Regions from separate parts of the Sphingomonas fuzhouensis genome, predicted to be linked through region 1. Evidence: predicted binding sites of a transcription regulator. Region 1 holds the regulator's gene; each other region holds the start of a gene.

Region 1 (7,910 bases):
AGCTTGGCGCCGTCCGATCCGTGGATCAGCGGGATGTGCGCGTAGATCGGCTCGGCCCAGCCCATCGCCTTGTAGATCGGCAACTGGCGGAAGGCGTTGTTCAGGTGATCGTCGCCGCGAATGACATGGGTCACGCCCATGTCATGGTCGTCGACCACCACGGCCAGCATATAGGTCGGCGTGCCGTCCGAGCGGAGCAGGACGAGGTCGTCGAGTTCGGCATTCTGGACGGTGACGCTGCCCTGCACCCGGTCCTCGATTGTGACCGAGCCTTCACGCGGTGCACGCAGGCGGACGACGAAGGGCTGACCCTCGGGCGCCGTGGCGGGATCGGCGTCGCGCCAGGGCGAGCGGATGCGCAAGGGTTGCTTGGCGGCCTGCGCGGCCTCGCGCTGGGCGGCGATCTCGTCCTGCGTCATATAGCAGCGATAGGCGTGGCCGCGCGCCATCATCTCCTGCGCGACCTCGGCATGGCGGTCGGCGCGGGCGAACTGGAACACCGCGTCACCGTCCCAATCCAGGCCCAGCCAGCGCATGCCGTCCAGGATCGCGTCGATCGCGGGCTGGGTCGAGCGGACGCGGTCGGTATCCTCGATGCGCAGCAGGAACTTGCCGCCATTCGCGTGCGCGAACAGCCAGTTGAACAGCGCGGTGCGCGCGCCGCCGATATGGAGGAAGCCGGTCGGCGAGGGCGCGAAACGGGTCACGATCCCGTTGGCGGCGATATCATCTGTTGCGCTCAACCGCGCATACTCCCAATCATGAAATCCGATGGCCCATTCAGCCGCCGCAGCCCCTAGCACCATGCGCCCGCGCCGCCAAATGCCGCGCCTGATCCAATTGGAGCGCTGGGCCGAGGCGGAGCGCAACCAGATGCCGCTGTGGACGCCGGTGATGCTGGGGACGGGGATCGCGGCGTGGTTCGTGCTGCCCGATCCGAGAGCCTGGGTCGCGACGGCGCTATGGTGCGCCGCGATCGGCGTGGCGGCAGTGACGCTGTCCGATGGCGGACGGGTCATGCGGGGGGTGGGTGTCGCGGCGTTGGTGATGCTGGCGGGTGTGCTGCTCGCCTGGGCTCGCGCCGAGTCGGTGCGGGCGCCCGTGCTCGCCCGGCCGATGATGGCGGAGATGGTCGCGCGGGTGGAGGGTGTCGACCGGCTGGCCGCACGGCAGATCGTGCGCCTGATGCTGCACCCCTTAACGGCGTGGGACGGGCGGGGGCGGGACGTCGCCTTGCCGCCGCGCATCCGGGTGTCGCTGGCGGAGCAGGATGCCCCGATCGGGCTGGGGCCAGGCGCCGAAATTCGGGTGCGTGCCCGACTGATGCCGCCCGCAGGACCGGTTGCGCCGGGCGGCTATGATTTCGCGCGTGCGGCCTGGTTCCAGGGGATCGGAGCGACCGGGCGTGGCTTTGCACCCGTCGTCATGTTGCGCGGTGCGGGGGCGGACGAGGGGCTGCGTCGGCGCCTGTCGCAGCGGATCACGACGCGACTTGACGGAAGCGAAGGCGGGATCGCGGCGGCGCTGGCGACCGGCGATGTCGGTGCGATCGCCGAAAGCGATGCGGAGGCGATGCGTCGCGCAGGGCTGGCGCATCTGCTGTCGGTCAGTGGGCTGCATATCACGGCGGTCGTCGGGATCGCGATGACCTTGACCATCCGGCTGCTGGCGCTGTGGCCGGGGCTGGCGTTGCGGGTTCGCTTGCCGCTGGTGGGCGCGGCGGCGGGCGCTTTGGCGGCGATCGGCTATACGTGGCTGACGGGGGCGGAGGTGCCGACGATCCGGTCCTGCGTCGCGGCGATGCTGGTCCTGACCGCGCTGGCGCTGGGACGCGAGGCGATGACCTTGCGACTGGTCGCGGCGGGCGCGCTCATCGTCCTGGTGTTTCGGCCCGAGGCGCTGGTCGGTGCGAGCTTTCAACTGTCCTTTGCCGCGATCACCGCCATCGTGGCGCTGCACGATCACCCGGCGGTCCGGCGCGCGCTGGGGCCGCATCCCGACTGGCGCGTGACGGCGGCACGGCATCTGGGTGCGCTGCTGGTGACGGGATTGGTGGTGGAGGCGGCGCTTATGCCGATCGCCGTCTACCACTTCCACAAGGCCGGACTTTACGGCGCGCTGGCCAATATCGTCGCCATTCCATGGACGACCTTCGTCGCGATGCCGTTGGAGATGATCGCGCTGTTGCTCGACCCCCTGGGGCTGGGTGGGCCTTTCTGGTGGCTGCTCGGCAGGGCGATCGGGTTGCTGCTGGCGCTGGCGCACCATGTGTCGGCCATGCCGGGATCGGTCGTCGCCTTGCCTGTCGCGCCCGGATGGGCCTTTGGCGTGAGCGTGGTCGGGGGCGTGTGGATCGCGCTGTGGCGGACGCGGTATCGATGGCTGGGTGCGCCAGCGCTCGCCGCAGGGATCGCGGTCATGCTCGCTGCTCCCGCGCCGGACCTGATCGTGACCGGCGACGGCCGCCATGCCGCCATCGCGACGGACCAGGGCATGGCGCTGCTCCGCGACCGGGCAGGGGATTATATGCGCACCACCCTATCCGAACTGGGCGGGAGCAAGGCCGAGCCGCTTGTGCTGGCCAATCAGCCCCGCGCCCGATGCGGGCAAGATATGTGCGTGACGGACATCGTGCGGGACGGCCGGACCTGGCGGATCGCGGCCACGCGCAGTGGTTATCCCGTGCCGTGGGACGCGCTGGTCGCACTATGCAGGCGGGTCGATATCGTGGTTGCCGACCGGCGTCTTCCGCCCGCCTGTCGCCCGCGTTGGTTGAAACTCGATCCGTCGACCCTGCGGAATACCGGGGGCGTTTCGATCCGGCTAAACCCACCTGACGTTCGGACGACGCGTGAGCCGGGGGATCGGCATCCTTGGGCCTATATGCCTTCCGGCAAAGGGCGCTGACGGAGCAGTCTCGTATCGATGCTCGATGCCGCACGCGAATCCGCTGAACTTATTCTGGCTGAACCCAATCTGCTTATCGCGTCTTACGATTGGATACATCGACAGGAGAGAAAGCTACTCGCCGTTAGGGTGTGGCGGGTAATGCCCTCCGCCAAGCTTCCACCATGCTCCACCCCGACGAAGGCGGAGCTCCAGTAACAGGTCGATCGGAAGGAATTACCAGCCTTACCCCAACTGGGTCCCGGCCTCCGCCGGGACGATGTAATAGGTTCGGCAACGATCCGTCGCAGAGCGGAAAGGGGAACGACCCACGCCATGTCGGGCCCCTCACTCGATCCAAGGCGACGGAGAGACCGCCCGGCCCCCGCCATCCGCCATCATTCGTAGCGGCGGAGGATTCCCGACAATTTACCCTGCACCCGCACCTGCGCCGGCGCATAGCGTTGCGGATCATAAGCCCGGTTGGCGGGGTCGAGGCGGACCATCGAGCCTTCGCGTCGGAAATATTTCAGCGTCGCCTCACTATCGTCGATCAGCGCGACCACGATCTGGCCGTCGCGCGCGACATCGGTGCGGCGGATCAGGGCATAGTCGCCGTCGAGGATACCCGCCTCGACCATCGAATCGCCCGACACCTCCAGCGCATAATGCTCCCCCGAGCCCAGCAGCGCAGCGGGGACGGCGAGCATCGAACTGCCCTCGAACGCCTCGATCGGGACACCGGCGGCGATCCGGCCGTGCAGCGGGATTTCGACCACGTCATTGGCGGGCTCGATCGCCGGACGCGTGGCGGGAGTACGAACATTGCCCGGCCCCGGTTCGGCCGCGACCGGCTTTTCGGGCCGGTCGGGCATCCGCAAGACCTCCAGCGCGCGGGCGCGATTGGGCAGGCGGCGGATGAAGTTGCGCTCCTCCAGCGCGGAGATCAGGCGGTGGACGCCCGACTTGGACTTGAGGTCCAGCGCCTCCTTCATCTCCTCGAAGGAGGGCGAGACGCCGGTTTCCTTCAAACGGTCGTTGATGAAGCAGACAAGCTCATGCTGCTTTGCGGTGAGCATCGCGATCCTCCGTCCAGAACAGACGTGGAACTTATATGGAACGTATTGGCTTGCGTCAAGCGAGCATCAGGATTTCCGCCGAGTCGCCGATCGCGGCGGCCGGAGCATACGGCGGGCGGATAATGAGGCAGGTCGAACGCGCCAGCGTCAGCAGCATCGAGCTGTCCTGAATGGCCGCCGCATGGACCCGCCCGTCGATCATCGCGGCGCGGAGATAATCGATACGCGGGCCGTTGGCGGGCAAATCCTCGCCTAGAATGGCGGGGACGGGCGCGGGGAAAGGGGCCGCCGCGCCCGCCATATGGGCGATCAGCGGACGGACGAACAGCGTTGCGGTGACGAAGGCGGAAACCGGATTGCCTGGCAGGCTGAGCACCACCGTCTCGCCCAGGCGCCCGGCCATCATCGGTTTGCCGGGGCGAAGTGCGATACGCCAGAAATCGACGCTGCCCCCGGCGGCCTTCAGCGCAGGCTGGACGAGATCATGATCCCCGACCGACGCACCGCCCGTCGTCACCAGCAGGTCCGCCTCGACCGAGGCGAAGGCGTCGCGCAAGGCATCCAGATTGTCGGGAAGGATACCCAGATCGATGATGTCGACCGGCAGATCGGCGAGCATCGCGGCCAGCATCACGCCGTTCGATTCGGGCAGCGCGGTCGGATCGGTGCTGCCCGGCGGCACCAGCTCGTCGCCAGTCGCCGCGATCGCGACGCGGACGGGCGGACGGACGGGCAACGTGGCATGGCCGCCGGTCGCCGCGACCGCAATCCGCGCCGGGGTCAGCCGCTGTCCGGCGGCGATCAGCGTCGCGCCCTCGGCAAAGTCCAGGCCGCGTCGCCGCACATTGCGACCCTGATGGGCGGGGCCTTCGCCCGCCAGCGTCAAGATCGTGCCGTCGCGGGCGGCTTCTTCCTGCACAAGCACGGTATCGGCGCCATCGGGCAGCGCCGCGCCGGTAAAGATGCGAGTCGCCTGGCCGGGTTCGACCCGGCCCCCGAAAGGCCGCCCCGCCGCGCTTTCGCCGATGACGGTCCAGGGCCCCGGCATGTCTGCGAACCGGATCGCATAGCCGTCCATCGCCGACAGGTCGTGCGCAGGCTGGGTCCGCCGCGCAGCCACGTCGCGCGCCACCCAGCGTCCGGCGGCTTCGCGCAAAGGACGTTCGACGACGGGGCGTTCGCTGGCCAGTGACAGCAGGCGCGCCTGCGCTTCGGGGACGGGTAAGAGAATGACGGTCGCTCCTTTTGGCCCAAGGACGCATCCGGGCCTTGTCCGTTCCCGCGCTCGGAGGCGTCAGGCGTGCCAGTCGCCCGACTTGCCGCCGGTCTTCGCGATCAGGCGAATATCGCTGATCGTCATGCGCTTATCGAGTGCCTTTGCCATGTCGTAGATGGTCAGCAGCGTCACCGACACGGCGGCCAGCGCCTCCATTTCCACGCCCGTCTGGCCCGCCGTCGCGGCGGTGGCGGTGGCCGTCACGCCTTCTTCGTCCAGCGCGAGGTCGATCTCGACCTTGCTCAGCGGCAGGGGGTGGCAGAGGGGTATCAGGTCACTGGTCTTCTTGGCGGCCATGATGCCCGCTACCCGTGCGACCGCCAACACATCGCCCTTCTGGACGCTGCCCGCGCGGATCGCGGCGGCGGCGTCGGTGGACATGGTGATGCGGCCCCGCGCCACCGCCTGTCGCGAAGTGACCGCCTTGGCCCCGACATCGACCATCCGGGCCGCGCCCTCCGCGTCGAGATGGGTGAGGCCAGTCATCCGATCAGCGCGCGGGTCGCCGCCTCGACGTCCTGCTGGCGCATCAGCGCTTCGCCGACCAGGAAGCAGTGAATGCCGTGCTCGGCCATCGCGTCCAGATCGGCGCGCGTCGTCAGCCCGCTCTCGGCGACGAAGGTGCACCCGGCGGGCGCGCGGCCGACGAGTTCATAGGTCCGCTGAAAGTCGACGGAGAAGTCCCGGAGATCACGGTTGTTCACCCCGATCAGTCGCGACTTCAGCCGGGCTGCACGCTCCATCTCGGCGGCGTCGTGGACCTCGACCAGCGCGTCCATGCCGCATTCGATCGCGGCGGCTTCGATCTCCTGCATCTGCCCGTCATCGAGTGCGGCGACGATGATGAGGATGGCATCGGCCCCCAGCGCGCGCGACTCGTGCACCTGCCAGGGATCGACGATGAAGTCCTTGCGCAGCACCGGGATCGATACCGCGTCGCGCGCCTGTTCCAGGAAGATGTCGGCCCCCTGGAACCAGCGCTCGTCGGTCAGCACCGACAGGCACGCCGCGCCCCCGGCTTGGTAAGCGCGGGCATGGGCGGGGGGATCGAAATCGGCGCGGATCAGGCCCTTGGAGGGGCTGGCCTTCTTGACCTCGGCGATCAGCGCATGGCCGGTCTTGGCGTCGAGCGCGGCACGGAAACCGCGCGGGGCGGACATGGTCGCGATCTTGGCGTCCAGATCGGCATGCGACATGGTCGCCTTGCGCGCGGCAACATCGGCGCGCTTGGTTTCCAGGATGCGGTCGAGCATCGTCATCGGTAAGCAATCCATCGATCGAGAAGCGCCGCGGCCTCGCCCGAGTCGATCGCCCGAGCGGCAGCGACCGCGCCTTGGCGAAGGTCGGTGCTATGCCCGGCGACCAGCAGGGCGGCAGCGGCATTGAGGAGAACCGCGTCGCGATACGCGCCCGGCTCCCCGGCGAGAAGGCGGCGAAGCGCTTCGGCATTGTGCCGCGCGTCGCCGCCGCGAATGGCGGTGACGGGATGGCGGGGGAGGCCCGCATCCTCCGGCGTGATGGTCGCAGGCGCGGTGATCTCGCCCACCGATACCGCGATGCTGGGCCCGGCACCGGACAATTCGTCCAGCCCTTCCTCGCCCGACACGACCAGTGCAGCCTCGGCCCCCAGCTGCTCCAGCGCCTCGGCATAGACGGTTGCATAGTCGGGTCGCGCGATGCCGATCAACTGCCGCCCGACATGCGCGGGATTGGCGAGCGGACCCATCAGGTTGAAGATCGTCCGCCGTCCGATCCGCCGCCGGATTGGGGTGATCCGCGCCATCGCCGGATGATGGTTGGCGGCGAACAGGAAGGCGATGCCGATATCGCCCAGGCTGGCCTCGGCGACCTGGCCCGCCCGCTCCATGTCGAGGCCGAGCACTTCCAGCGTATCCGCCGCCCCCGCCTTGGACGAGGCGGCGCGATTGCCATGCTTGGCGACCGGCACGCCCAGCGCGGCGACGACCAGCGACACCGCGGTCGAGACGTTGAGCGTGTGGTGCCCGTCGCCCCCGGTGCCGCAGACATCGACGGTGCCTTTGGGCGCCGCGATCGGGATGACCCGCTGACGCATGGCGCGCGCGGCTTCGGCGATCTCGATCGAGGTCTCGCCGCGCTCGGTCAGGCCGATCAGGAAGGCGGCGATCGCGTCATCCTCGGCGCGGCCGTCCAATATGTCGGCAAAGGCGGCCGCCGCCGTCTCACGCGACAGCGGGCTGACGGGATCGGGCAGCAACGCGATGGTGGTCACGCGGCGCTCTCGACCGGCGGCCGCAACCGCTCGGGCAGCTCATGCGCGACGCCCGCTTCGCGCAGGAAATTGGCGAGCATCGCATGGCCATATTCGGTGGCGATGCTTTCCGGATGGAACTGAACGCCGTGAATCGGCAGCGTCGCGTGGCGGAAGCCCATCACCGTGCCATCCTCCGCGCGCGCATTGACGACCAGGCTGTCGGGCACGTCGTTGACGATCAGCGAGTGATAGCGGGTTGCGGTGAAGGGCGAGGGCAGGCCCCGGAACAGCCCGGTCCCGTCGTGCAGCACCGGCGAAGTCTTGCCGTGCATCAATCCGCCCCGCTCGACCAGACCGCCGAAATGCTGGCCGATCGCCTGATGGCCCAGGCACACGCCCAGCAGCGGCCGCCCCGCATCGGCGGCGGCGGCGACCA
Region 2 (7,910 bases), 440 kb from region 1:
CGGCGATCGGGCCGGTCGCGATCGTGCAGGGTGCGCTGGTCGCGATCGCCATGGCGGCGCTGATCGCTGTGTTCCTGAACACCGATTTGTCGGTCAAGTTGGTCGCCGAGAACAGCCATTCGGCCAAGCCCTGGATCTATAAATTCGCTGGAGCCTGGGGCAATCACGAAGGATCGATGCTGCTCTGGGTGACGATCCTGGGCGCGGGCGGCGCGCTGGTCGCGTGGAAGGAGCGCACGCTCGACCGGGCGACCCATGTCGCGACGCTGGCGGCGCAGGGGGCGATCGCGCTGGGCTTCTATGCCTTTCTGCTGTTCGCCTCCAACCCGTTCGCGCGGCTGAACCCCGCGCCGATCGAGGGGCAGGGGCTCAACCCGCTGTTGCAAGACCCCGGTTTGGCCTTCCATCCACCGACGCTCTACGCGGGCTATGTCGGGCTGTCGGTCGCCTTTTCCTTTGCGGTCGGCGCGCTGGTCACGGGGCAGGTGGGGCCAGCCTTTGCCCGTGCGATGCGGCCCTGGGTGCTGGGCGCCTGGGTGCTGTTGACCATCGGGATCACGGCGGGGTCTTACTGGGCCTATTATGAGTTGGGCTGGGGTGGCTGGTGGTTTTGGGACCCGGTCGAGAATGCCTCGCTGATGCCGTGGCTGGCAGCGACCGCCCTGCTGCATTCGGTCAATGTGCTGGCGGCGCGCGATGGCCTGCGCGCCTGGACCGTCATGCTGGCGGTCGTGGCGTTTTCCATGTCGATGATCGGCACCTTCCTGGTCCGCTCGGGCATATTGACCAGCGTCCATGCCTTTGCCGTCGATCCCCGACGCGGGGCGTTCATCCTGGGGCTGCTGGGTCTCTATATCGGGGGGGCGCTGGCGCTGTTCGGCGCGCGCATCGGGCAGGTGCGCGCGGGCCGCAGCTTCGCCTTTGTCAGCTGCGAAGGCGGGCTGGTCGTCAACAATCTGCTGCTCTCGGTGATCCTGGGCATCGTGCTGATCGGCACGCTCTATCCGCTGGTCGCGGCCGGGTTCGGCGTGCGACTGTCGGTCGGGCCGCCCTTCTTCCACGCCGCCGCCGGGCCGATCGCGCTGGTGCTGGTCGCGGTGATGGCTGTCGGGCCGTCCTTGCGCTGGCGGCAGGATGACGCCGAGGCGGTGCTGATCCGCATGTTGTGGCCGATGGTCGCGGCGGCGGGGACCTTTGCGCTGATGCTGACCCTGACCGGCGGCATGAGCGTCTTGTCGCTGCTCGGACTGTCCTTCGGCGTCGGCCTGATCGTCGCCAGCGTGTTGCCGATCGCCCGGCGCAACTGGCGGCGCACGCCCCTGCCGATCTGGGGCATGGTCGTCGCGCATGTCGGGCTGGGCGTCAGCATGATCGGCATGGCCTGCGACAGCGCCTTTACCGCCGAGCGGCTGGTCGCGCTCTATCCGGGGCAGGCGACGATCGTCGGCCCGTGGCGGGTGCAGCTCGACCGCATCTATCCCAATGTCGGGCCGAACTGGTCGGCGCTGGAGGCCAGGCTGACCGCGACGCGCGATGGCAACGGCGCAACGCTGCGCCCGCAACAGCGCTTCTTTACCGATCCGCCGACCACGACCAGCGAAAGCGCGATCGCCACCCGCTGGGACGGCCAGCTCTATACCGTGCTGGGCCAGCGGGACGCCGCGACCGGGCGCTGGCAGTTGCGGCTGTGGTGGAAGCCGTTCGTGACGCTGATTTGGGCAGGCGGCGCGCTGATCGCGCTGGGCGGGGCGCTGGCGCTGTTCGGGCGCTGGTTCAAGGGATGGCAGCAGCGGCGACGGGAGGCCCTGTGGGGATGAAGCGCGGGTTGATCTGGTTGCCATTGGGGCTGTTCGGGGTGTTGTTCGCGGTGGTTGCGGCCGGGCTGATGCGGCCTGCCGATACGACCGTCCATTCGACGCTGGTCGACAAGCCGCTGCCCGCCTTCCGCCTCGACCCGATGGTGGCGAGCAAGCCGGGCCTGTCGAGCAGCGATTTCGGCCATGGCCGCCCGCGCCTGCTCAACGTCTTTGCCAGCTGGTGCATCCCCTGCATCGCCGAGGCGCCGCAACTGATGGCGTTGAAGGCGCGCGGCGTGCCGATCGACGCCATCGCGATCCATGACAAGGGCCCCGCAATCGCCGCTTTCCTGCGTCGCAACGGCGATCCTTACGGCGCGATCGGCGATGACAGCCGCAGCCGGGTACAGATGTCGCTCGGTTCGTCGGGGGTGCCGGAAACCTTCCTGATCGACGGGCGCGGGCGGATCGTGCGGCAATATATCGGCGATATCCGCGCCGATCAGGTCGACCAGATAGTCCGCGACGTGGCCGCCGCGCGATGAGCCTGTCGCTCGCTCTGTTGCTGGCCGCGGGGACGCCTGCGGTCGATTACGGCAATACGCAGCTGCCCGACCCCCGTGCCGAGGCGCAGGCTCGTGCGCTGATGGGCGAACTGCGCTGCGTCGTGTGCCAGGGCCAGTCGATCGCCGACAGCGACGCCGACATGGCCGCCGATATGCGCGCGCTGGTCCGCCAGCGGATCGCGCGCGGTGAGAAGCCCGAGGCGATCCGCCACTGGCTGATCGAGCGCTATGGCGATTATGTCAGCTATGACCCGCCCTTGTCCGGGGCGACGGCCCTTCTCTGGGCCGCGCCGCTCCTGCTGCTGGCGATCGGGGCGTGGATCGCGCGGTCGAGCTTTCGGAAGGGGCGCTGATGGGCTGGCTGATCCTGCTGCTGCTTGCCGCGGGGGCGATGGGCGCGGCGCTGTGGCTGCGCTTTCCCCGGCCGCTCTGGACGATGCTGGGGGCCGCGCTGGCGCTGGGCGGGGTCGGCTATGCGTGGCAGGGGCGGCCGACTTTGGCCGCCAGTCCGCCCGCGCCGCGCCCTGATTCGCTGCTGGACAATGACTCCATCGCCGAGCTGCGTGGCCAGCTGATCGGGCGTTATGGCGACGAGGCGGCGATGTTCACCGCCGCCGATGCGCTGTCCCGGTCGGGGAATAAGCGGACGGCGGTGCAGATCATGCTGGGCGCGGTCGGCGGCAAGCGGGACAGCGTTCCCTATTGGACCGAACTGGGCAATGTCCTGTTCGCGCATGACGGTTATCAGATGTCGCCCGCCGCGCAATTCGCCTTTCGCCGGGCCCGCACGCTGGGGCCGAGGGACCCTGCGCCCTTCTTCTTCGAAGGGCTGGCCTGGATGCGGGTGGGCGACTTCCGCAAGGCGCGGACGTTCTGGGCCCGCGCCCTGCAACTGTCGCCTGAGAACGCCCCCTATCGCCCGGCGATCGCGCAGCGGTTGATGCTGCTCGACCAGGCGATACGGATGATGGGGGAATAGGGGCTTACTGGCCCCGGCCGGTCTTGGCCTGAAGCGCGTCGATGCGCTTGGATGCGTCCGCCTTGGTCAGGGTATCGTCGAACGGTTCGCCCGCCTCTTCGGACAGGGTCTTCAGATAGCTGGCCTGCGCACCGGTCATCTTTTCGTCGCCGGTGGTCCAGTCATCGGGGTCCTTCTCGGCGTTGGAGAAGGGTTCGGTCTTGGGGTTGTCGGTCATCGAGTGATCCTTTCAGGGGGATCAACGGCGATGTTCCAGTTTTGTTTCTTTTTGTTCGCGCGGAGGCGCGGAGACGCGGAGATGGTGCATCCAGCCGCAAGGCTGGCCTCCAACCGCCAGGGTGAGGAAAATCCGTCGGCGGAACAGACACCGGCCGCCGACCCCATCCCGAACCCCTCTGCGTCTCCGCGCCTCCGCGCGAACTTAATCGTCTTGCCCTGTGGCGGATGGCGGGGCTTGCGCTTCGACTCCGCTCAGAGCGAACGGGGTTTAGCCCGCCCAGGCCTCGAACGGCAGGTCGAGCGCTTCGGCGACCGCTGCGTGGCGGATCTTGCCGCCTGAGACGTTCAGGCCGTTCGCCAGGTGCGCGTCCGCCTTCATCGCGGCCTCGGCGCCCATGTTCGCCAGCTTCACCGCGAAGGGCAGGGTCGCGTTGTTCAGCGCGAAGGTCGAGGTGCGGGCGACAGCGCCGGGCATGTTGGCGACGCAGTAATGGATCACGCCGTCGACCTCGAACACCGGGTCCTGATGGGTGGTGGCATGGCTGGTCTCGAAGCAACCACCCTGGTCGATCGCGATGTCGACCATCACCGAGCCGCGCTTCATCGTCTTCAGCATGTCACGGGTGACGAGCTTCGGGGCCGCCGCGCCGGGCACCAGCACCGCGCCGATGACGAGATGGGCGTTCTTCACCGCCGCCGCGATTGCCGCCTTGGAGGCATAGGCGGTCTTGATCTGGCTGGAGAAGAACATGTCCAGCTCGGCCAGACGGTCGTTGTTGATATCATAGATGGTGACATCGGCGCGTAAGCCCACGGCCATCTGCGCTGCATTCACGCCCGAGACGCCGCCGCCCAGGATGGCGACCTTGGCAGGCGCCACGCCGGGCACGCCGCCGAGCAGGATGCCACGGCCGCCCTGCTGCTTTTCGAGATAGTGGGCGCCGACCTGCACCGCCATGCGGCCCGCGACTTCCGACATCGGCTTCAGGAGGGGTACGCCGCCACGGGGGCTGGTGACGGTTTCGTACGCGATGCAGGTCGCACCCGACTTCATCAGGCCTTCCGCCTGTGGCTTGTCGGCGGCGAGGTGGAGATAGGTGAACAGGACATGGTGCGGGCGCAGCATCGCGACCTCGACCGCCTGGGGCTCCTTGACCTTCACGATCATCTCGGCCTGGTCGAACACCTCGGCGGCGGTCGCGACGATGCGCGCGCCCGCGTCGATATAGTCCTGGTCCTCGAAATCGATGCCGCTACCGGCCTTGGTCTCGACGATGACCTCATGCCCGGCGGCGACCAGCTCGGCGACCGACGGCGGGGTCAGGCCGACGCGATATTCGTGGTTCTTGATTTCCTTGGGAACACCGACGCGCATGCTGCACTCTCCTGAAAAATGTTGCCCCGATAATAGCGCCGACGGGGCGGGAGAGGTGTGCAAAGCGGTCCCGCAGCATCGTATAATTTGGGATATCCGTGCGTGGATCGGCGGTATATCGGGATGAAATGTCCGACGCGATCGACCGCCGCATCCTGGCCCAGTTGGCCCGCGATTCCGACCTGACCAGCGCCGCGCTGGGCGAAAAGGTCGGCCTGTCGGCCAGCGCCGCGCATCGCCGCGTAGCGCAATTGCGCGAAAGCGGGGTCATCACCGGCTATCGCGCGATCCTGAGCCATGAAGCGCGCGGGCGGCCCTCGACCGTGATGGTCAACGTCACGCTGAAGGACCAGCGGCAGGACACGATGGCCGCGTTCGAGCGCGAAATCCTGCGCTGTCCCGAGATCGTCGAATGTTTCCTGATGAGCGGCGAGGCGGACTATATGATCCAGGTCGAGGTGCGCCGCGACGACAGTTACGAGCGCATCCACCGCGAGACGCTGGCGCGGTTGCCGGGGGTGACGCGGCTGGCCTCGCACTTCGTGATTCGCGAGGTGGTGCGGCGGTCGTGATGCAATAATTCCTCCCCTGCAAGGGGAGGTGGCAGGCCGAAGGCCTGACGGAGGGGTGTCGCCCTCTCGATAGCGGGACACCCCTCCGACGCGCTGCGCGCGCCACCTCCCCTTGCAGGGGAGGAATGATGATGCCTGGTGCTTCCCACCCTTCCATTCTCCCGATAGGGAACGGCCATGGTAAAGCAGGCTTTCTCCTCTCGCATCCTCCGCACCGCGCTCGCCACGCTGGCGATCGTGCTGACCCCCGCCGCGGCGTTCGCCGATGCGCTGATCGATAACGTCACCGGCCTGACGCTGGACAAGGATGGCAAGGTCATCCGCTTTACCGGTCTGCTGCTGACCCCGGACGGCAAGGTCGTGAAGCTGCTGGGCGCGAAGGACAAGCGGCCCGAAAAGCTCGACTGGCGCGCGGACATGAAGGGGCGGGTGCTGCTGCCCGGCTTCGTCGATTCCCATGGCCATGTCATGGGGTTGGGTTTCCGCAAGATCGAACTCGATCTGGCTGGCACCAAATCGCTGGACGAAGCGCGCAGCCGGATCATGGCCTATGTCGCGGCCAACCCGGAGCGGAAATGGATTCTGGGCGGCGGCTGGAACCAGGAAAGCTGGGCGCTGGGCCGCTTCCCGACCGCCGCCGATCTGGACGCCGCCGTCTCCGACCGCCCGGTCGTGATGGAGCGGGCGGATGGCCATGCGCTCTGGGCGAACGGCGCGGCGATGAAGGCGGCCGGGATCACGGCCAAGACGGTATCCCCCGCAGGCGGCCGGATCGAGAAAGTCGGCGGACAGCCCTCCGGCGTGTTCGTCGATGCCGCGATGGCGCTGATCCAGAAGGCGATCCCGCAGCCGCTCGCCAAGGACCGCAACGCCGCGTTCCTGAAGGCGCAGAACGAGTTGTTGGCGCATGGCATCACCGCGACCACCGACATGGGCACGACGCTGGACGACTGGATGACCTATCGCCGGATGGGCGACCTGGGAAATCTGCGCGTGCGGATCATGAGCTATGGTGGCGGCGTCGACGATAGCGTGCGGATCGGCGGCACCGGGCCGACGCCGTGGCTGTACAACGACAAGCTGCGGCTGGTGGGTGTGAAGCTGTACGGCGACGGCGCACTGGGATCGCGCGGGGCGTGGTTGAAACAGCCCTATGCCGATGCGCCCGGCCAGTCCGGCCTGGGCTTCATGTCGGACGACGTGATCCGCAACCTGATGAGCCGTGCGGCGATGGACAAATATCAGGTCGCGGTTCACGCGATCGGCGACAAGGCCAATGCCCAGGTGCTGGGCGCGATCGAGGAACTGGCCGAGACCTATAAGGGCGATCGGCGCTGGCGGATCGAGCATGCGCAGATCGTCGATCCGGTCGACCTGCCGCGTTTCGGCAAGCACGGCATCATCGCCTCGATGCAGCCGGTCCATGAAACCAGCGACCGCCAGATGGCCGAGGCGCGGCTGGGCCCCGCGCGGCTGGCGGGGGCCTATGCGTGGAATTCGATGCTGAAGAACGGCGCGACCCTGGTGTTCGGTTCGGACTATCCGGTCGAGAGCCCTGACCCCTTTGCAGGCTGGGCGGCGGCGATCACCCGGCAGGGCCCCGACGGCCAGCCCTATGGCGGTTGGCAGCCGCAGGAGATTGTCGGGCGTGAGGCGGCGTGGCGCGCCTTCACGATGGACGGCGCCTATGCCGGGTTCGCCGAGACTGTGTTCGGTCGGCTGGGGCAGGGGCAGCAGGCGGACTTCATCATCGTCGACCGCAACCCCCTCGACATCAACCCCAGCGAATTGCGCGGCACCAAGGTCGAGGAAACCTGGATCGGCGGGCAGAAGGTGTGGGAGCGCCGCTGAAGACGCTACCCGAAACGGGACAGGCGTTAATCAGCAAGCTAATGATTTGGCAGGATTTTCTGCCTATCGCGGGTGTCATGAAACATCGCCTTCTCTTCGCCGGGCTGGTTGCGGCCGCCATTCCGTCGCTCGCCGCCGCGTCGCCGGTGGTCGGGATCGACGCGCTGAAGGAATGGAACCTCATCGTGCTGGGCGACCTGACCTCCAGTTCGGAGGTCGAGGGGCGGACCTTCGTCGGCGGCAACCTCAGTGGCAATGCGTCCAATTATCAGATTCGCAACCTAACCACCTCAAGCTATGCGGTGCCCGGCCTGACGGTGGTCGGCGACGTGCTGGGCGGCGCGAAGAATCTGAACAACGGTTCGGGTGCGCTGGTCGGGGGTAATGTCGCAAGCGGGTTCAACCTGAACGGCGGCGTCCAGACGGTGAAGGTGGGGGGACTGCTGTCCAACACCAACATCAACCAGAATATCGTCCATTCGGGCCTGGGCCTGAGCGATCCGGGCTTCGTCACCGGGCTGGCCCAGCAGAAGACGTTGCTGACCAGCAGCA
Region 3 (7,910 bases), on a different contig from region 1:
GTCGCGGCTGGCGTAGCGACGATGGCGGGGTTCGCAGCGGGTGGTGCCACATCGCGGGGGTGAGAGCCGTCCCCGGCGACGACCGTAATGGGGGAAGGTCGCGCCATGTCCGGCGACCTGCCATGCCAGAGCGTGGCTGCGGCCAGCGCCAAACAGCCCGCTGCCGCAAGAAGGATGATCCCCGGCCTCATCGTACGGCGGATGCGGCGGTCGCCGATGACGGCCGCGATGTCGCGTTCGTTCGCCCTGCTTTCACAGCGCCTCTCCCTTGGACGGTATCGTTGACCGTCTCTGAGAGGCATTTGAAGTCGATCGCCGGGCAAGCGTCAACTTATAATAGGTAAGTTGTTTTATTTAATATTGTTTCCAACGGCGGACGGAGCGACGACTCCGCCCGCACTGCTGGCCTCAGCCCAGATCGTCGATGGCGGGCTGCGGCTCGGTGAACCAGGCGGCACCCGTCTCGGTGACGTGGAAATGATCCTCCAGCCGCACGCCGAAGCGATCCGGCACGACGATCATCGGTTCGTTGGAGAAGCACATGCCCGGCGTCAGCGGCGTCCGGTCGCCGCGCACCAGATAGGCGGGTTCATGGATGGACAGGCCGATGCCATGCCCGGTGCGGTGCGGCAGGCCGGGCAGGCGGTAATCGGGGCCGAGCCCCGAACGCTCCAGCACCGCGCGCGCGGCGTAATCGACCGCCTCGCAGGGCGCGCCGGGCCGGACGGCGGCGAAGGCGGCGGCCTGCGCTTCCTTCTCGATGTCCCAGATGCGGCGAACTTCGTCGCCGACCTCGCCGAACGCATAGGTGCGGGTGATATCGCTATGATAGCCGTCGATCAGCGTGCCGGTATCCACCAGCACCACGTCGCCGTCGCGCAGCACATCGTCCTGCGGCAGGCCATGCGGGAAGGCGGTCGAGCGGCCGAACTGCACCGCGCAGAAATAATTGCCGGTCGATGCGCCCAGCGCGCGGTGGGCAGCGTCGATGAAGCGGATCACCTCCGACGCGCGGATGCCCTCGTGCAGGATGCGCGCGGCGCGGCGCTGGACCTCCAGCGTGATGTCCATCGCCTGTTGCATCAGCGCGATTTCGGCAGGCGACTTGATCCGGCGGCAGCCATCGACCACCGGCCCGCCATCGACCAGCGCGACGCCGGGTGCGGCGGCGCGGATACGCTCGACGAACAGGAAGGCTATGGCGGGGTCGATCGCCAGCGTCCTGGCCCCTGCCGCCTTCAGCGCATCGGCGACCAGCGCGGAGGGGCTTTCATCCTCCTCCCACAGACGGATGTCGGTGGCGGGGATGGACAGGCTCGCCTCGAACGATCCCAGTTCGAAGCCGGGGCAGATGAAGATCGGCTCGCCCGCAATCGGCAGCAGCATCGCCACCAGCCGCTCGGTCGCACCCCAGGCGACGCCGGTGAAATAGCGCAAGCTGGCGCCCGCGCCGATCAGCAGCGCATCCGCGCCCATCTGCGCCATCAATGCGCGGGCGCGGGTCAGACGCTGGGCCCGCTCACCGGCGGTGATGACCGGCGCGGGGTTCGCCCAAGGCGAAAGGTTCGCCAGTTCGTGCTCCGCCGTCGATCCGCCGATCATGCCCGCCATGCCATAAGCTCCATTTCGTATACGGTTCGGCCTGTAGCGTGGGTGGGAGCGCTGCGCCAGTCAGCGCGGCGCTCCGTCATGCTCAACCGCCGTACATCGCCATCGCATCGCGCCGGAACGCCGCGCCGCTGTCGGTGCGGCTGTAGAACATGTGCCCGCCCGGATAGACGTTCAGCTTCACCCGCTGCGCCACGCCGTAACTCGGCATCTGGTCGACGATCAGCCGCGACGCGAAATAGGGGCAGGACAGGTCGTCCCAGCCATGGACGATCATCACCTTCATCTTTGGGTCGTTGGCGATCGCCTTGCGCAGGTCGGTGACGGGGGTGTCGTCGGGCTTGCCGCGATCCCAGGCGCTGTTCACCGCATAGGACAGCGCGTGATAGGGCGCGTCGGTCTTCCAACCCACTTCGCGCGTCACGAAATCGACCATCGCACTGGTCGTCGGCGCGATCAGCGAGTCGAGCAGCGGGTCGTTGGACCGCTGCTGCGACGACCAGGGGAAGGGGTCGAAGGCGGTGACGTTCGAGTCGTAGATGCTGCCGATCGTCGAGTCGTTACGGTGAATCTCGCGCAGATAGGTGCGCGTGTCGATTCGCCCGCCCAGCCTGCGGACAAGGGCGGGGTCCAGCCCGGTCAGCTCGGTCACGCGCGTCACCATCCGGTCGACCGCCTGGGTGTCCGACCGCCCGCGCATCAGGTCGCGCAGGTAATCGCCGCGTGCATAGGCTTCGACCCCCGCCATCGCCTCCGGGGTCAGCTTGCCCTGCCGCTCCAACTGCGCGGCGGCCATCGAGGGCAGGTCGATCATCCAGGGCAAGGGCGACAGCGCGGTGGCATCGTCGCCCGAGGCCGGGTCGAGATAGGGCGATACCATCACCAGCCCGTTCACCCCGACGCCGATCTGCGACTGAAGCTCATAGGCGATGCGCGGTGCGCGGTAGCCGCCATAGCTTTCGCCCATGATGTACTTTGGCGAGCGCAGCCGGCCTTCCTTGACCAGCCAGTCATAGACGACCTTGGACAGATATTTGATGTCCGGGTCGTTGGCGTAGAAATCCTTCTTCGTCTCCGCCTCGTCCACCAGGCTGCGGCTGAAGCCGGTGCCGATGGGGTCGATGAAGACCAGGTCGGTGAAGTCCAGCCAGCTATTGGGATTGTCGGTCGTGATCGGCGCGTCGGACGGCGCATCGCCCTGCGCGCCGAAGGGCACGCGCTTGGGGCCGACCGCGCCCATGTTGAGATAGACCGACGACGCACCCGGCCCGCCGTTGAACGCGAAGGTGACCGGGCGCCGGACATCGCCGCCGGGCACGGTATAGGCGGTATAGACGACCTGCCCGATCTCCTTGCCCTTGTCGTCACGCACCGCGATCTTGCCGATGGTCGCCTTGTAGTTGACGATCCGGCCGCCGATCCGTGCGCTCTGGCTGATCGTCTTGTCGGCGGGCAAGGGCGGGCGCTTGCTGTCGTCGTCCTTGGTCTCGGTGGTGGTCTTGGTCTCGGTCTTCTCGGCCTTTTGCGCGGCGGCCGGGCTGGCGGCGGTTCCCGCGGCGAGCAGCAGCAATGCGGACAGGTGCAGGGTCTTCGACAAGATGGAACGTCTCCATACGAGCAATGCGATACTATATCACATGGAGCGTTCGAGATGTACAATCCTGGCGCCCCGCACGGATCATGGGCGAAGGTCGCACGTTACCGCAAGCCCGCCCCCTCGAAACCCGGGACGCCGCACCCTATCTCGCCTCTGGCATTCCTCCCGGAACAGAAGTAGAACCTGCCTCATGCTGACCAAGATTTCCGTCCGCGGCGCGCGCGAGCATAATCTCAAGGATGTCGATATCGACATTCCCCGTGACACGCTGACGGTCATCACCGGCCTGTCGGGGTCGGGCAAGTCTTCGCTGGCGTTCGACACCATCTATGCCGAGGGGCAGCGACGCTACGTCGAGTCGCTGTCGGCCTATGCGCGCCAGTTCCTGGAGATGATGCAGAAGCCGGACGTCGACCATATCGAGGGGCTGTCGCCCGCCATCTCGATCGAGCAGAAGACGACCAGCCGCAATCCACGCTCGACCGTGGCGACGGTCACCGAAGTCTACGACTATATGCGCCTGCTCTGGGCGCGCGTCGGTATCCCCTATTCGCCCGCGACCGGCGAGCCGATCGCGGCGCAGACGGTCAGCCAGATGGTCGACCGGGTGATGACGCTGCCCGAGGGCACGCGCCTCTATCTGCTCGCCCCCGTCGTGCGCGGCCGCAAGGGCGAGTATCGCAAGGAAATGGCCGAATGGCAGAAGGCGGGCTTCACCCGCGTCCGCATCGATGGCCAGCTCTACGAAATCGACGAGGCGCCCGCGCTCGACAAGAAGTTCAAGCATGACATCGAGGTGGTGGTCGACCGTCTGGTCGTGCGCGAGGATATCGCCACACGTCTGGCCGACAGTTTCGAGACGGCGCTGAAGCTGGCGGACGGTCTGGCCTATGTCGACCCCGCCGATCCGGTCGAACCCGCGACGCCCAAATCGGCGGTGCTGGGCAACAATGCGCCCGACGGCCGGATCGTATTTTCGGAAAAGTTCGCCTGCCCGATCTCCGGCTTCACCATTTCGGAGATCGAGCCGCGCCTGTTCTCGTTCAACGCGCCGCAGGGGGCGTGTCCGGCCTGTGACGGTCTCGGCGAGAAGCTGATCTTCGACGAGGATCTGGTCGTCCCCAATCACGAGCTGTCGATCAAGAAGGGCGCGGTCGTCCCCTGGGCCAAGTCCAACCCGCCCAGCCCCTATTATATGCAGGTGCTGGGGAGTCTCGCGCGCGAGTTCGGCTTCTCGCTGGAGACGCCGTGGAAGGACCTCGACCCCAAGGCGCAGGAGGCGATCCTGCACGGGACCAAGGGCAAGGCGGTGACGCTGACCTTCATCGACGGCAAGAAGTCCTATGACGTGAAGAAGCCGTTCGAGGGTGTGATCGGCAATCTCAACCGCCGGATGCTGCAGACCGAGAGCGCCTGGATGCGCGAGGAACTGTCCAACTATCAGTCGCCGCAGCCCTGCGAAGTCTGCCACGGCGCGCGGTTGAAGCCCGAGGCACGGGCGGTGAAGATCGCGATGCAGGACATCAGCCACGCGACGCGCCTGTCGGTGATCGATGCGCTGGCCTTCTTCACCGGTCTGCCGGAGCATCTGACCGACCAGCAGCGCGCCATCGCGCAGCCGATCCTGAAGGAGATCGTCGAGCGGCTGGGCTTCCTCAACAATGTCGGGCTGGATTACCTGAATCTCGACCGGACCTCGGGCACGTTGTCGGGTGGCGAGAGCCAGCGGATTCGCCTGGCATCGCAGATCGGCTCGGGCCTGTCGGGCGTGCTCTACGTGCTCGACGAACCGTCGATTGGCTTGCACCAGCGCGACAACGACATGCTGCTGGCGACGCTGCGGCGGTTGCGCGACCTGGGCAACACGGTGCTGGTGGTCGAGCATGACGAGGATGCGATCCGTACCGCCGACTATGTCATCGACATGGGGCCGGGGGCGGGCGTGCATGGCGGCCAAATCGTTGCGCACGGCACGCTCAAGCAGCTGCTCAAGTCCAAGACCAGCGTCACCGCCGACTATCTGAACGGCACACGCGAGATCGCGGTGCCCGCCAAGCGCCGCAAGGGATCGGGCAAGAAGCTGACCGTGCACAAGGCGACCGCCAACAATTTGCAGGGCGTCACCGCCAGCATCCCGCTCGGCACCTTCACCTGCATCACCGGCGTCTCGGGCTCGGGCAAGTCGAGCTTCACCATCGACACGCTCTACGCCGCCGCCGCGCGCACGCTGAACGGCGCGCGCATATTGGCGGGCAAGCATGAGAAGATCACCGGGCTCGAGCATCTCGACAAGGTGATCGACATCGATCAGTCGCCGATCGGCCGCACCCCGCGTTCCAACCCGGCGACCTATACCGGCGCCTTCACCCAGATCCGCGACTGGTTCGCCGGACTGCCCGAGGCGCAGGCGCGCGGCTACAAGCCGGGCCGGTTCAGCTTCAACGTCAAGGGCGGTCGGTGCGAGGCATGTCAGGGCGACGGCGTGCTCAAGATCGAGATGCACTTCCTTCCGGACGTCTATGTGACCTGCGACGTGTGCCACGGCGCGCGCTATAATCGCGAGACGCTGGAGGTGAAGTTCAAGGGCCACTCGATCGCCGATGTGCTCGACATGACCGTCGAGGACGCCGCCGAGTTCTTTCAGGCGGTGCCGCCGATCCGCGACAAGATGGCGATGCTGGTCGAGGTGGGGCTGGGTTACGTCAAGGTCGGTCAGCAGGCGACCACCCTGTCGGGCGGCGAGGCGCAGCGGGTGAAGCTGGCCAAGGAACTGTCGCGCCGGGCGACGGGCAACACGCTTTACATCCTCGACGAGCCGACCACGGGTCTGCACTTCGAGGATGTGCGCAAACTGCTCGAAGTGCTGCACGCGCTGGTCGAGCAGGGCAATACGGTGGTGGTGATCGAGCATAATCTCGACGTCATCAAAACCGCCGACTGGATCGTCGATCTGGGCCCCGAAGGCGGCGTGAAGGGCGGCGAGATCGTCGCAGTCGGCACGCCCGAAGTGGTCGCGGCCGAGCCGCGCAGCTTCACCGGCAAGTATCTGAAACCCTTGCTCGACAAGGGACAGGCGCAGGCGGCCGAGTAAGAGGGAAACGGTCGTCGTCCGGCGATGACGGCCGTGGCCGCCCGACTGCGATCATATTTGATCCGGCTGCTTGGTTCGAAATCAAGCCGCCAGATGGCGAAGAGATGAACTTAACCTAACGCAACTTTTGTCCGCGTCGTGCGATTTTGCCGCATCATCCATGAGGGAGGACATGATGCGTGCACTGACTCTCGGCCTCGTTGCGACGGCGACGCTGCTTTCGGGCTGCGCCACCTACGGTGAGGGTGGCTATACCTCGCCGGGCTATGCCTATGACTGGAACCGGCCGGACCCCGCTTATGGCGGCTATTATGCTGACCGTTATTATGTCGATGCGCCGCGCTATCGCGAACGCCGCCTGGGCTATAACGACCGCATCTATGCCGGGCAGGACGGCCGCTATTATTGCCGTCGCCAGGATGGCACGACGGGCTTGATCGTCGGTGGTCTGGCGGGCGGCGCGCTCGGTGCGGCACTGACCGCCGGTGGATCGCAGACCGTCGGCACGCTGCTGGGCGCTGCGGGTGGTGCGCTGGCCGGGCAGGCGATCGGGCGCAATCTGCGCTGCCGCTGACGACCCCAGGCTAAGCGAACGGGCCGGTCCACTCCGCCTTCTTATAAGGCTGGGGACCGGCCCTTTTCATGGCGCTGGATGACGGCGCCATGACGATGAACGAACGTCCCGCCCTTGCGGCACTTGGCGACACATTCGCTAAGTGATTGGGATAGCTGTGCGATTGCCGCTCCCCATATTTCGGATCGGGCCAGTATTCGCCCGCTTGTTTATGGGAGTGTTATCATGAAGGCCATGATCCTTGCAGCTCTGGGGTTCGCCACCCTCGCCGTTCCGACCATCGCCGAGGCGCAGCGCTGGACGCCGATCGCGCAGCGCCAGGGCCAGTTGCAGCAGCGGATCGACCAGGGCGTTCGATCCGGCGCGCTGAACCGGCGGGAGGCGGTGCGCCTCCAATCCGAGCTGCGCAACCTCAACCAGCTGGAATATCGCTATCGCCGGTCCGGCGGCGGCCTGAGCGTCTCGGAGCGCAATGATCTGGATCGTCGCTATGCGATGCTGAGCCGTCAGGTCCGCGTCGAAAAGCACGACCGCCATTATCGCCGCTGATCGGTGACGGCCGCCGCGCTCGGACTATTCGGGCGCGGTGTGTCGGGCCGCTCGATCGGGCGGCCGCTATCCTTCCACTTGTCGAGTATCTGGCCCGATGTGGCCAATCGGTCGCTGATCCCCGTATCGCGTGGCGGTACAGGGGGCGGCGTTTCGCGCGTGGGGGCAGGACGCGCCGGTACGGGCGTCGCGCCGGGCGGGGGCGGCACCGGCAGGCTCGCCGGGACGGGTGGGAGAATGTCCCTGCTGGCCGTTTCGGGGGCAGGGGGCGGCGTCAGCAGGGGCAGAACTTCTCCACCCGCATAGGTCCGGTTCATCGCCGCCGCCGTGCCCCAATAGCCCTTCCAGCGGTGAAACAGGTGCGCGCCGACCATGTCGGTCATCACCATCGCCCGGTTCCAGGCGGGGGCGACGGCGAAGCTATGGTAATGCGTCGCCAGCCCGACCGGCGCATAGACGCTGCCCGACAGCGCCGCCGCTGCGATCCGTGC
Region 4 (7,910 bases), on a different contig from region 1:
CGCGACCAGCTGGACGCCCAGGAATGCCTCGCGCGGATAGCCGAGAACCGTCGTGCCATGGCCCAGCGCAAAGGCGGTCGCGAGATAGAAGATGGCGAAGCACGCAATCACCCCGCCCGTCCCCGCCAACAGCGCGCGACTATGGCCTTGGAGCAATGTAGCGATGGGCACACGCGGCAGTGCCTCGGCCTTTTTCGCTTCGGCGAAGTCGGCCGTCTCGGTCAGACGCAGACGCACCCACAGGCCGAGCAGCACCAGCACTGCACTGGCGAGGAACGGCAGACGCCAGCCCCAGGCGCGGAACTGGTCGTCGGTCAGGATCAGCCCGAGGATCAGGAAGAAACCATTGGCCAGGATGAAGCCCACCGGTGCGCCGAGCGGCGGGAACATGCCCCAGGTGTTGCGCTTGCCAGGCGGGGCATTCTCGACCGCGAGCAACGCTGCGCCGCCCCATTCGCCGCCCAGGCCCAGCCCCTGCCCCAGCCTGGCCATGCACAATAGCAGCGGCGCGATCCATCCGGCCTGGGCATAAGTGGGCAGGAAGGCGATGGCGACGGTCGATCCACCCATCAGCATCAGGCTGACTACCAGCGTCGACTTTCGCCCCACCCGGTCGCCGAAATGCCCGAACGCAATGGCACCGACGGGCCGCGCGATGAAGGCCAGACCGAAGCTGGCATAGGACAGCAAAAGCTGCGCCGTTGCCGAGGAGGCCGGAAAGAAGAGCGGCCCGAACACCAGGGCCGCCGCCGTGGCGTAGATATAGAAATCGTAGAACTCGACCGCCGTGCCGGTCAGGCTGGCCAGCAGGATATGGCGGTGCGACGGGGGCGATCCATGGGTCATGCCCCGCTCGTGCAGAAGCGGAGCCCTGTCGTAAAGCCCTATCCGCTCACGCCGCCAGCGCGTGGGCCAGTTGGAGAAGCAGCCAATAGAGCGTGCCCGACAGCAGCATGGCGATCGGCAGGGTCATGATCCAGGCCAGCGCCATGTTCCGGATGGTCCGCATCTGAAGCCCTGCGCCATTGGCGACGGAGGCACCGGCAACGCCCGAAGACAGGATATGGGTTGTCGACACCGGAAGGGCGAAACGGTCGGCGAGCAGGATGGTGGCGGCCGCCATCAACTCGGCGGACGCGCCCATGCCATAGGTCAGATGGGTCTTGCCGATCCGCTCGCCCACGGTCACGACGATGCGCCGCCAGCCGACCATGGTGCCAAGCCCCAGCGCGAGTGCGACCGTGATCTTCACCCAAAGCGGAATGTAGCGCGTGCCACGCTCCAAATCCTTGGCATAGCTGTTTAGCGAGTCGACCTCGGCGGCGGTGAAGCGGCTCTTTGCGCCCTCGTCCTTCACGACCAGTCGCGTGGTGTCTAGGACGAGGTACATGTCGCTGCGAAGATTGGGAACGATTGCGGCAGGCACGCGGCTGAGCGCACCGTAATTCGCGATCCGCTCGCCAATGTCGCGCGACAGGACGGAAAGCCCGGCATAGACATTGGGACTGTCGATCGTCTTGGTCCGTACCCCGTCGACCACGACCGCGCGCGCCCGGTCGACGGACAGCGTCTCCCGGCCCCCATGTGCCGCATAGGCCGTTGAGGCGATCTGGGCGCTGTGCACGAAGGCGGGCATCGCGCTTTCGGGTAGCGTGCGGTTGAGGGCATAGGCCGTGGGCGCGCAGCCGATCAGGATCAGCATGATCAGCCCCATGCCCTTCTGCCCGTCATTGCCGCCATGCGCGAAGCTGACCGCCGTACAGGTGAAGATCAGGAGCGCCCGGATACCGCGCGGCGGCGGTGCATTGCCCTCCGGCTCGCGGTACAGCCGCTTGTCGCGCAGGAAGCGCTTCATCACCAGCAGCAGCATCAGCGCGCCGACAAAGCCGATCAGCGGACTGAACAGCAGCGCCGACAGCACTTTCCAGACCTGCGCCATGTCGACGCCGGAGGTGCCAGGGACATTCGACAGAAGCTGATTGGCCAGCCCCACGCCCAGGATCGATCCGATCAGCGCATGGCTCGACGAATTGGGCAGGCCGACCGCCCAGGTGGCGAGGTTCCAAAGAACCGCCGCCAGCAACAGGGCGAAGATCATCGCAAATCCACCCGCCGATCCGACATGCAGCATCAGGTCGATCGGCAACAGCGTGATAATCGAATAGGCCACCGCCCCGGTCGAAGTGACGACGCCAAGAAAGTTGAAGAAGCCCGACCAGACCACGGCCAGCGGTGCGGGCATCGAATGGGTGTAGATGACGGTCGCCACCGCATTGGCGGTGTCATGAAAGCCGTTGACGAATTCGAACCCCAGCGCGATCAGCAGCGCCAGACCCAGAAAGGCGAAGACCCCCATCGCCATCGGCTCGCCGACGCGCGCGGTGTCCACCGCGACGCTATACCCGGCATAGGCGAGGCCACCGACCAGCAAAGCGGTAAAGACCCAGCGCCCCATGGGGTGAAGTCCGGCGTCGAGACGCGGACCGCGAGCGCGGGATTCGGATTGGCCACCGGCGAGCGCATAGGATGTCATGACGGATATGCGTTGCGCCCTTCCGGTGACAATTTGATGACGACAAACACGGCGCGACGGATACACGCATCCAGCCGAGCGCGATCGTCGATGCGGTAGAGGTCGAGATCGGCGTCGTGGACGTTTCCATGACGCGCCCGGCGATGAAAGGATCGCGACGGGTGGTTGCCCCCATTGCAAACGTTCCCTAACTGTTCGCGATGACCGTCGCTTCCCCCGATCCCGCCGCTTCGCTGGCCGACTATCCCTATCTGCGATCGCTGAACGAGGCGCAGCGTGAGGCGGTACTGACGACCGATGGTCCCGTCCTGGTGCTGGCGGGGGCCGGCACCGGCAAGACGGCGGCGCTGACCGCGCGGCTGGCGCACCTGCTCTACACCCGCAAGGCCTGGCCGTCGGAGATCTTGTCGGTCACCTTCACCAACAAGGCGGCGCGCGAGATGCGCGAACGGGTCGGGCGGCTGGTCGGCGATGCGGTGGAGGGGATGCCGTGGCTGGGCACCTTCCACGCGATCGGTGCCAAGATGCTGCGCCGTCATGCCGAACTGGTCGGGCTGCAGTCCAATTTCAGCATCCTCGACACCGACGACCAATTGCGGCTGCTTAAACAGTTGATCGTCGCGGCGGATATCGACGAGAAGCGCTTTCCGGCGCGTGCGCTCGGTGGCCTGATCGACGAGTGGAAGAACAAGGGGCTGGTCCCTGCCGATATCGATGCGGGCGAAGCCGAGCGCTATGCCAATGGCCAGGGCGCTGAACTCTATCGGCAATATCAGGAGCGGCTGCGCAGCGTGAACGCCTGCGACTTCGGCGACCTGCTGCTCCATATGCTGACCATCCTGAAGACGCACCGCGACGTGCTTGAGCATTATCAGCAGCGCTTCCGCTACATCATGGTGGACGAATATCAGGACACCAACAGCGTCCAATATCTCTGGCTGCGGCTGCTGGCACAGGCGCGCAAGAATATCGCCTGTGTCGGCGATGACGACCAGTCCATCTATTCGTGGCGCGGCGCGCAGGTGGAGAATATCCTGCGGTTCGAACGCGACTTCCCTGGCGCCAAGGTGATCCGGCTGGAGCAGAATTACCGCTCCACCCCGCATATCCTGGGCGCGGCGTCGGGCGTGATCGCCAATAATGGCGGACGGCTGGGCAAGACGCTGTGGACCGAACTAGATGTGGGCGAAAAGGTCCGGGTGCTGGGCGTCTGGGACGGCCCCGAGGAAGCCCGCCGCGTCGGCGAGGAGATCGAGGCGGCAAAACGCTCCGGCACCTCTTATGGCGATATCGCCATTCTGGTGCGCGCCTCGCACCAGACCCGCGAGTTCGAAGACCGGTTCATCGCGATCGGCCTGCCCTATCGCATCGTCGGCGGCTTCCGCTTTTACGAGCGTGCCGAAATCCGCGACGCGCTGGCCTATTTGCGGGTCGTCAATCAGCCATCGGACGATCTGGCGTTCGAGCGGATCGTCAATGTCCCCAAGCGCGGGCTGGGCGACAAGGCGCTGTCCAAAATCCATCAATTGGCACGGGCCGAAGGCCTGCCGCTGACGATTGCGTCCGCGCGCATCCTCGACACCGACGAACTGACCCCGCAGGCGCGGCGGAGCCTGGGCAATCTGATCGGCGACATCGCGCGCTGGCGGGACATGGCGCGCGATCTGGCGCATCCCGAATTGGCCCGGCAGTTGCTCGACGAGAGCGGCTATACCGCCATGTACCAGAACGAAAAGTCGGCGGAGGCGGCCGGAAGGCTGGAGAATCTTTCCGAACTCGTCCGCGCGATGGAGGATTACGAGTCGCTGGGCGCGTTCCTGGAGCATGTCGCGCTGGTGATGGACCGTGACGGCGACCAGCGGGAACCCGAAGTGACGATCATGACCATCCACGCCGCCAAGGGGCTGGAATTCGACACGGTGTTCCTGGCGGGTTGGGAGGAAGGGCTGTTCCCCTCGCAACGCGCGATCGACGAGGGCGGGACGCGCAGCCTGGAGGAGGAGCGCCGCTTGGCCTATGTCGCCATCACCCGTGCGCGACGAAAGGCGATCATCCTCCACGCCGCCAATCGCCGCATCTACGGCCAGTGGACGTCGAGCCTGCCCAGCCGCTTCGTCGGCGAATTGCCGCCCGAGCATATCGAGAGCGAGACCAGCATGACCGGCGGCGAGAGCCTGTGGCGAGCCAACTGGTCCGAACATGCCGACCCCTTCGCCAATGTCGCGCGGGGCACCGGCCGGGGGCCGGGCTGGCAGCGGGCGGCAACGGGGCAGAATGCCGCCCCCGCCCGGCCTGCGCGGATCGTCGAGTCCCGCTCACCCTCGGTCGGGCTGGGGCAGAAGGGGCGCGATGACCTGAGCGTCGGCGACCGCGTCTTCCACCAGAAATTCGGCTATGGCGAGATCGCCGCGATCGAAGGCAACAAGCTGGAGATCGATTTCGAGCAGGCCGGGCGCAAGCGGGTGATGGACAGCTTCGTCACCAAGGGGTGAGGCGCCTCGCCGTTCAGGAACCATATCAGTGCGCAACCGTATCGGTCGCCTCACCCGATCACCGGGTCTAGGAGGGACAGGACCGATGGGCTTTCGCCGTCTGACCATCATGGCAATCACGACGGCCGTCACGATGACGGCCGTTCCCGCCGCGGCCCAGACCGCAGCCGATGACGCCCGATTCCGGGCGGCGCAGGCGCGTTTCAACCGCGAATATCAGCTCTATCACCAGGAAGTCGACCTGTACCTCTCGCGGGTCGGTCGCGGTTATGACGATGGCGGCTATCGTCCCGGCCCGCCGCCGCCCGGTCCGGGCCCCGGCGGTTACCGGGTTGCCCCGCCGGTTCCGGCGGACGGCTATGACCGTAATGCCGAACCCTATTATGATCCGGTCGGCGACTATCGCGAGGGTTCGCAATATCGCGAGCGGGTTCTGCAACCCCAGGACCGGGTCTATGCGGGCACCGATGGCCGCTATTATTGCCGCCGTCCGGACGGCACGACCGGCCTGATCATAGGCGGCGCGGCGGGCGGTATTCTCGGTAATCTGGTCGGCGGGCGCAGCAGCACCATCGCCACGCTGCTAGGGGCCGCCGGCGGCGCGCTGGCCGGACGCTCGATCGAGCAGAACCAGGTTCGCTGCCGCTGATCGTCAATCGGCGCCGCGCCCATGAGGGGGCGGCGCTCCGATCGGCATGACCCTCAGGCCGGATCGATCATCATCAGCGCGGCACCCTGATATTTCTCGGCGTCGCGTTCCAGCAGGGCGCTGGGGGTGAAGCGGCGCGGAGTCAGGCGCAGCGCACCCAGCCCGGCGAGCTTGAACGTCCCCATCTTCTCTTCGCGCGGCGGTTTGCCGTCGCGCTCGATCGTCGTGGCATCGACATAAAGTTCGTCGTGCCGCGTGTAGATCACATGGGGTGCCAGCACCACTTCGCCGCGATTGTACATGGCGGACACCGCCCGCATCTTGACGATGGCTTCGAAGATGATGGCGGGAGCGCCTGCCGCCGGTTCAGCCGGACGGCGCTCGGTCGTCGTCATATCGGTCATCCCCTGCATTTGCCCGTCCTGCCGCAACGCAGCAAGAGCCTTATTGCCCCATCGGCCTTCGGAAAAAAGCCGGGCGCTCGTCACGCCCGGCTTGCGCAATTACCGTTTTGGCGCATCCATCAGTTTCTGCGCGAAATAAACCATCTGCTGCGCATTCAATCGCGCACCTTGTGCAATGTCGGCGTCGCCGGAGTGGCCGCCTGCCGTATCCTCGTAAAAAAGATAGGGTATGCCATATTCCGACAGGCGCGCGGCGAATTTGCGCGCGTGCTGCGGCCCGACGCGATCGTCCTTGGTCGTCGTCCAAATATAGGGCTCGGGATAGGCCACGCCCTTACGGATATTGGCATAGGGCGAAATCTTGCGCAGGAAGGCGGCCTCTTCGGGCACGTCGATCGAGCCATATTCGTCGGTCCACGAATCGCCCGCCGCGATCTTCTGATACCGGACCATGTCGAGCAGCGGCACCTGGATCGTCACCGCCTTCCACAGATCGGGATGCTGGGTCAATTCGACACCCATCAGCAAACCGCCGTTGGAGCCGCCATAGATACCCAGCTTCTGTGGATTGGTGATGTGGCGCGCGAACAGGTCCTTCGCCACCGCGGCAAAGTCGTCATAGATGATCTGCCGCTTGGTCTTGCGCCCCGCATCATGCCATTTCGGCCCGAACTCGCCGCCGCCCCGGATATTGGCAAGGACATAGGCACCACCCCGCTCGGTCCAGATCTTGCCGGTCGACCCCAGATAATAGGGCGTCATCGCGACGTCGAACCCGCCATAGGCCGTCATCAGCGTCGGGATCGTACCATCAAGCTTCGCGCCGTTGGGCAATACGACAAAATAGGGGATTTTGGTGCCGTCGGTCGACGTCGCCTCATATTGATGGACGGTCGTGCCGGTCGCATCGAAACGGGCGGGAAGCGTCTTAAGTATCCGGGGCGCGGCGGGATGCCCGGCGTCGAAGCTTGACAAAATGGTCGGGGTCGTGAAGCCCGACGTCGTCAGATAGACGATGTCCGAACGGTCGCTGGTGCTGACGACATTCACCGCCATATTGTCGGGCACCTGCACCGCTGAGGCGGACCAGCCCGTCGCGGTGGGTGCAAAATCGCTCACGCGCCCGCGGACATTGTCGATATAATCGACGAGGACCCGGTCCCTGGTCGTCGAAACGCCCTCGACCGACTGACGGTCGGTTGGCGTGAACAGGGTGCGTGGGGTGATCGTGCCCGCTTCCAGTTCGGACAGCGGCGCCCAGACGACCGCACCGGCCGGATGACCGCCCCAGGGATCGCTGGTCTGGAAGATGACCCGACCATCGACCATCCCGACCGGAAAGGCGCGCGGGGGCATGGCGATCGGCCTGGCTCCGCCGGTCGGTGTCCAGAACAGCTTGTCGCCACCGAAGAAGGTCTTGCGACGATCGATCACCACGGCGCGGTGCCCCTGGGCGTCGGTCAGGACGCTGGCATAGGTGCCGAGTTCATCGGTCTGCGCGCCGCGATAAATCTCCTGCGCCTGATCGAGCGGCTGGCCGCGCTTCACCATCTTCACGACGAAGGGGTAGCCGGACTTGGTCAACGTCCCCGCCCCCCAGTCACGGCTGACGAGCAGCGTGTCCTTGTCGAGCCATGCGGCGTCCTGTTTCGAGGTCGACAGGCGGAAGCCGCCCGGCACGAACTGGCCCGCCTGCATATCGAACTCGCGATATTCGATCGCATCCTCGCCCCCCTCGGACAGCGCGACCAGGCAGAGCCGCTCTTCGGGGCTGAGGCAGGTCACACCCTTCCAGACCCATTTCTTGCCTTCCGCCTTGCTGAGCGCATCCA

What was found. Region 1 encodes LexA, which represses DNA repair genes until DNA is damaged. Its sites were predicted from a motif close to GTTCCNCNCTTGTTCT; they were not measured.
Region 2: U1H82_RS01240 (DUF3072 domain-containing protein) is a predicted target of LexA. The motif match lies at 3,591-3,606, and genes of this name have one in related genera.
Region 3: uvrA (excinuclease ABC subunit UvrA) is a predicted target of LexA. The motif match lies at 3,373-3,388, and genes of this name have one in related genera.
Region 4: U1H82_RS14075 (ATP-dependent helicase) is a predicted target of LexA. The motif match lies at 2,716-2,731, and genes of this name have one in related genera.

The regions. Positions count from the first base shown of each region.
Region 1 is NZ_JAXSQY010000001.1:688,915-696,824, forward strand. Features, by position in the region: gene gltX (glutamate--tRNA ligase) at 1-743, opposite strand, end outside; gene U1H82_RS03260 (ComEC/Rec2 family competence protein) at 823-2,907, shown strand; gene lexA (transcriptional repressor LexA) at 3,285-3,965, opposite strand; gene U1H82_RS03270 (molybdopterin molybdotransferase MoeA) at 4,021-5,196, opposite strand; gene moaC (cyclic pyranopterin monophosphate synthase MoaC) at 5,260-5,727, opposite strand; gene trpC (indole-3-glycerol phosphate synthase TrpC) at 5,724-6,500, opposite strand; gene trpD (anthranilate phosphoribosyltransferase) at 6,497-7,492, opposite strand; gene U1H82_RS03290 (anthranilate synthase component II) at 7,489-7,910, opposite strand, start outside.
Region 2 is NZ_JAXSQY010000001.1:252,872-260,781, forward strand. Features, by position in the region: gene U1H82_RS01220 (heme lyase CcmF/NrfE family subunit) at 1-1,817, shown strand, start outside; gene U1H82_RS01225 (redoxin family protein) at 1,814-2,341, shown strand; gene U1H82_RS01230 (cytochrome c-type biogenesis protein) at 2,338-2,715, shown strand; gene U1H82_RS01235 (tetratricopeptide repeat protein) at 2,715-3,341, shown strand; gene U1H82_RS01240 (DUF3072 domain-containing protein) at 3,346-3,558, opposite strand; gene ald (alanine dehydrogenase) at 3,829-4,935, opposite strand; gene U1H82_RS01250 (Lrp/AsnC family transcriptional regulator) at 5,064-5,507, shown strand; gene U1H82_RS01255 (amidohydrolase) at 5,685-7,358, shown strand; gene U1H82_RS01260 (choice-of-anchor A family protein) at 7,436-7,910, shown strand, end outside.
Region 3 is NZ_JAXSQY010000007.1:18,520-26,429, forward strand. Features, by position in the region: gene U1H82_RS14470 (hypothetical protein) at 1-107, opposite strand, end outside; gene U1H82_RS14475 (M24 family metallopeptidase) at 409-1,611, opposite strand; gene U1H82_RS14480 (S10 family peptidase) at 1,694-3,205, opposite strand; gene uvrA (excinuclease ABC subunit UvrA) at 3,396-6,296, shown strand; gene U1H82_RS14490 (hypothetical protein) at 6,472-6,870, shown strand; gene U1H82_RS14495 (hypothetical protein) at 7,096-7,419, shown strand; gene U1H82_RS14500 (cell wall hydrolase) at 7,407-7,910, opposite strand, start outside.
Region 4 is NZ_JAXSQY010000006.1:220,475-228,384, reverse strand. Features, by position in the region: gene U1H82_RS14085 (MFS transporter) at 1-846, opposite strand, end outside; gene U1H82_RS14080 (inorganic phosphate transporter) at 893-2,533, opposite strand; gene U1H82_RS14075 (ATP-dependent helicase) at 2,734-5,025, shown strand; gene U1H82_RS14070 (glycine zipper 2TM domain-containing protein) at 5,111-5,674, shown strand; gene U1H82_RS14065 (hypothetical protein) at 5,728-6,069, opposite strand; gene U1H82_RS14060 (prolyl oligopeptidase family serine peptidase) at 6,178-7,910, opposite strand, start outside.